Regions from separate parts of the Candidatus Manganitrophus noduliformans genome, predicted to be linked through region 2. Evidence: riboswitches for the same ligand, from Rfam matches in the RefSeq annotation. Region 2 holds a riboswitch; the other holds the start of a gene.

Region 1 (2,393 bases), on a different contig from region 2:
CAGACCGGAAAGGCCGAAGGGATGCAGCTGATGGATCAGGCCCTCCAGGCGCTGGTGGCCTCGAAGAAGGTATCGATTGAAGAGGCGCATAAATTTGCCACGAACAAAGCCCTCTTCCCTTTGTCGGGGCAGGGAGCGGCCCCTCAAGGAGCGGCACCCCGTGGATGAGCGAAAGATCGAAAAAGAGAACCGTCCGGTTTTGTTCGAACTCTCCGACGGGAGCGAGGTCGAAGGGGAAGTTTTTCTCCGGCTCTATGAGGCGCACCATGCGGGGCTTCAAAAGGTCGGGGATCTTTTGCACGAGGAGAAAAAGTTCATCCCCGTGAGGACGAAAGGGGGAACCCTCCTGATCAATCGGTCTCATATCGTCGTGGCGAAGGTCCCGGCGCAGCTGGAAAAAGACGACCTCATGACGTTGGGAAAAAAGAATTCCGTCTCTTTGAAGATGATCCGGGGCAATGAGATCGAGGGGGATGTTTTTGTCAACCTTCCCGAAGGATTCTGCCGGATGAAGGATTATCTGAATCAGCCGGTCCGTTTTTTCACCCTCATCCAGCCGGAATTCGTTGTCTATATTAATCAGGAATTTGTCCTCTCCGTCCACGACTAAGCCCCCGATCAATTTTTTTGTTGATTTCGTTCCGCCCCCCTGGTATAGATTACCCGTTCGATAAAGAACCCGTTCAGGTGATCCCGACGTCATGTCGGGATTGAAAAGGGAATCCCGTGTAAATCGGGAGCGGACCCGCCGCTGTTATGGGACGCGAAACCGACCAACACCACTCTCCGTATAAAATATCCGGGGGGGAAGGGGTCGGGAGTAAGATCGTCCCAGAGCCAGAAGACCTGCCTGAATGGAAAGCACTGCCTGTCTTCGATGGTCAAGACGGGGGGCGGACTCATTCCATCCCCTCCTTTCCATTCGAAAGGCGGGGATTTTTTTTGGACAGAATTTAAATCAAATAACCTGAAGGGTTGATCGGGAAAGCGGTGCAAAACCGCTGCTGCCCCGCAACTGTGACGGGAACGAAACCACAACGGCCACTGGGGTTTCGTTATTCGTGAATCGTGAATCGTAAATTCTTTTACGCTTAACGTTTAACTAATAACGAGTAACGATTTCCTCCCTGGGAAGGCGTGGGAGTAGGTTGCCCTCAGCCAGGAGACCGGGCCTTTCAGGATCACATTTTACCTTTCGAAGGGAGAGGATAGATGACCCCGTTCCAATGGCGTATTGCGTTTTGCTCATTTCTCGTTCTGATTGCAGTCACCACCAATGTATCCGGCGCAGAAGAAACATCCCCTGAAGAGATTCCCACCTTTCCGCCGGTTTTTGTCACGGCCACCCAAACGGAGGTTCCGTTGAAAGAGACCGCCGCTTCCGTTACCCTCATCGACGAAAAGACGATCGAAGAGAAACATCTCACCACCGTCGAGGAAGCACTGCGTGAAGTGCCGGGTCTGACGGTGGTACAGCAGGGCGGGCCAGGAGCGACAAGCTCGGTGTTTTTGCGCGGAACGGAGTCCAATCATACGCTTGTCCTGATCGATGGCGTTCCGGTCAATAGCCCCACCACGGGTGCGTTCGATTTTGCGGATCTTACCGTGGAGAATATCGAACGGATTGAGGTGATCCGCGGTCCGCAGAGTACACTATACGGATCGGACGCCCTCGGCGGGGTCATTCAGATCTTTACAAAAAAAGGAGAGGGCCCTCCGTCAGGCTTTCTCTCGCTGGAGGCAGGAGCGTATCGTACTTTTCGGGAGGCGGCGGGGTTAAACGGGTCAACAGAGCGGGTCGATTACTCCCTCTCGGCGTCGCGGTTTGACACCCGAGGATTCTCCCGGGCGAATGAACTCGCTGGAAATCGCGAGGACGACGGATATGAGAATACTGCTTTTTCCGCGCGGCTAGGGACCGATCTTTCAGAGAAGACGCGGCTTGAATGGACGGGGCGTTATACCAACTCGGAGAGCGAGCTGGACGGTTGTGATCCGGACACTTTTTTCTGCCCGGTCGACGTTCGGAATCTGGTCCTGGATCATCGGCAATGGGTCACTACGCTCGGCATGAAGACCGCCGTCATTGAGGAATGGGATCAGCATCTGAGGGTCGGCTTCAACGAGGATGATACAACATTCGATGGTTCTGAAATCGACACCTCAAGAAAATGGTTGGATTGGCGGCATGACCTCCGCCTCGGCCGCCGCAACCTCTTGACCGTCGGCTACGAGTATGAGTCGCAGAACGGCAAGTTTGGCGATGGCGTTGACGAAACCACGGTCAATCATGCCGGTTATGGTTTCTATCAACTTCGCCAGTTGCCTTTTATTTTGAACTTCGGTCTCCGTTATGACGGCAATAACCGATATGGAGGCGAAACGACTTACAA
Region 2 (2,393 bases):
AGTTCCACTATTCGGAGTGGATAGAAAGCCCCTCTCCTGATTCGGTGAATGGATTGAAGAGACCCTATCGTCTTTTCCGGGGGGGAGAATCTTCCGAGGGGAGAGAGGAAGGGTTTTATTGTGATCACCTCTTGGCCAGTTATGTTCATCTGCATTTCGCTTCGAATCCGAACATCCCGGAGCGGTGGATCTCTTTGTGCGAGGCGTTTCGACGCCGGATCGGTTCGAGTGGAGCAAAAAAATAGCGCGATTAAAAGGAGGGTCCCATGGAACCCGTTTTGAAAACGGAGAAGCCGTCGATCAAGTCTTACAACAAACACCTGCTTGTCTGCACCGGTCCCCGCTGCACCTCGGGAGAAGCGGAGAGCCTCTTTAAGATGATTGGGGAGAAGCTGGCGGCGAATGGGCTGGAAGGGGGGGAATTTCGAGTGAAGCGGACCCGCTGCAGCTGTTTTGCCGTCTGCAAAGGGGGGCCGATCGTGGTGGTTCATCCCGACGGCACCTGGTATTACGGTGTTACCCCGGAGGTATTGGATCGAATTCTAAAAGAGCACGTCAAAGAGGGAAACCCGGTGAAGGAGCATGTTTTTTATCAGGCTTCATTGTGAAGTTAGGACTGCCGAATCAATTGAGGTGAGAGATGAAAACCGTGATCTGAATTATATTTTAGACCCATCCATTTTGGGAAGGCGGTGCAACTCCGCCACTGCCCCGCAACTGTAATCGGGGACGAAATCTGCATCGATGCCACTGTCCTGAGCATGCCGAAGGATGGGAAGGCGCAGAGAGTAGGACGATCCGAGAGTCAGGAGACCGATGGAAAGGTCATTTTATGCTCGGAACTCTCCGAGGGGAGAGGAGAGAGGAAAAATGAAGAGATGGATCGGTACGCTTGTTTTATTTGTGGCAATAAATGTTGGGGTTTCCTGGGCAGAAGATCCGGACCGGCAGGAGGATGAAGAAGTGTCAAACGCTTCATTAAGCGAACGGGTCAAAGCACTTGAAGAGCGGCTCGACAGACTCGACCGGGTCGAAACGATTAAAAAGGTCGAAGAGTATTTATGCCCGGATGGAGAGATCCACGATACCCCGCCTCCGGGGGGGCGTTGTCCTGACGGCACGATTCCCGAAGGGAGGATGACCTTCAGAAAGCTTCCCTTCTCGAGGAGAGAATCTTTGGATGAGAGGATTGCGGCTGCGCTCGAAGAAGCCGAGGCCAAACGGGTGGCCGTCGGCGGATCGGCCCGAGGGATCCTGCAACAAGTTTTAAACAGCAAAGAGAACGACAAGCTTTTCTCCACAGGCGCGGTTGATCTTTTCTTCCTCTCAAGGCCGACGGTTTTTTCGACCTTCTTTGTCGATCTGGAATCGATCGGCGGGGCTGGCCCCGATGAGGTCCTTGGAAGCCTCTCTCGATTGAATGCCGATGCGGAGACACTCGGGGTGACCGACGATGTAAAGGTACGGGAGGTGTGGCTTCATTTTAAACTCCTGGATGACCGGTTGAGGATCGTCGGCGGAAAGATCGATCTGACCAACTACTTCGACCGGAACGCGGTCGCCAACGATGAGACCAGCCAGTTTCTGAATACGGCGCTGGTGAACAACCCCCTGCTCCGGCAGCCGCCGAATGGTCCCGGTTTGGCCATTCAGTACGACACCGGAGGAGAGATGGGGGTGGCGCTCGGTATTCAGTCACCCAATGACACGGCCTCTACCATCACAGAGAAGGTCTATGCCGTGGTCGAGATCGACTACCATAGTCACCTTCTTTTTGCTAGGGAAGGGAATTACCGGTTGTGGGGACGCGTTGGAAGAGTCTCGGAGGCGCTTGAGAAGAAGACGTGGGGTGTGGGATTCAGCCTCGATCAACAAATCACCGTGCGCCTCACCCTCTTTGCCCGGGCGGGGATCGGCCGAACCGAAGGTGAGAATCAAAAAGCATACGCCTGGTCGGCCGGGTTTCAGACCCCTTCCCCTTTCAAGGCATCGACGAGAGACCAAGTGGGTGTCGCCTTCAGCCGGGAAGTCGAGGCAGACCAGTCTGAAAATATCGCCGAGGGGTACTATCATCACATTCTCACAGACCGGCTCTGGGTCTCGCTCGATTTGCAGTGGCTTATTTCCGGAACAAACGGCATGACCGGCGATGAAAACGAAAACATCTTTATTCCCGGCGTCCGGACGACCGTCAACTTCTAACGTGGCTCATTCATAAAATGGGAGGAAAGCTCATGTTGAAAAAATGTTTTTGGATCCTGATCGGTTCTATTCTTATTCTCTTTTCCGGTTTTTCCCGAGCCTGGGCCGATGAGCAAAAAAATGCACCACTCGATCTCGCCTCGTACGATCCGAAGACGCTCGTCTTCGTGGCCAACCGCGATTCCAGCGAT

The links. Region 2 has a riboswitch for cobalamin ahead of MNODULE_RS22990 (carbohydrate porin). Riboswitches for the same ligand answer to the same signal wherever they lie in the genome.
Region 1: linked by a shared signal. The riboswitch ahead of MNODULE_RS14435 (TonB-dependent receptor plug domain-containing protein) and the one ahead of MNODULE_RS22990 (carbohydrate porin) in region 2 are both predicted to bind cobalamin.

Annotation. Positions count from the first base shown of each region.
Region 1 covers NZ_VTOW01000002.1:1,108,787-1,111,179, reverse strand. The annotation lists gene MNODULE_RS14445 (type IV pilus twitching motility protein PilT) at 1-168, shown strand, start outside; gene MNODULE_RS14440 (hypothetical protein) at 161-610, shown strand; cobalamin riboswitch at 669-868, shown strand; cobalamin riboswitch at 957-1,189, shown strand; gene MNODULE_RS14435 (TonB-dependent receptor plug domain-containing protein) at 1,213-2,393, shown strand, end outside.
Region 2 covers NZ_VTOW01000008.1:74,385-76,777, forward strand. The annotation lists gene MNODULE_RS22980 (cobyrinic acid a,c-diamide synthase CobB) at 1-245, shown strand, start outside; gene MNODULE_RS22985 ((2Fe-2S) ferredoxin domain-containing protein) at 267-608, shown strand; cobalamin riboswitch at 660-836, shown strand; gene MNODULE_RS22990 (carbohydrate porin) at 871-2,202, shown strand; gene MNODULE_RS22995 (YVTN family beta-propeller repeat protein) at 2,235-2,393, shown strand, end outside.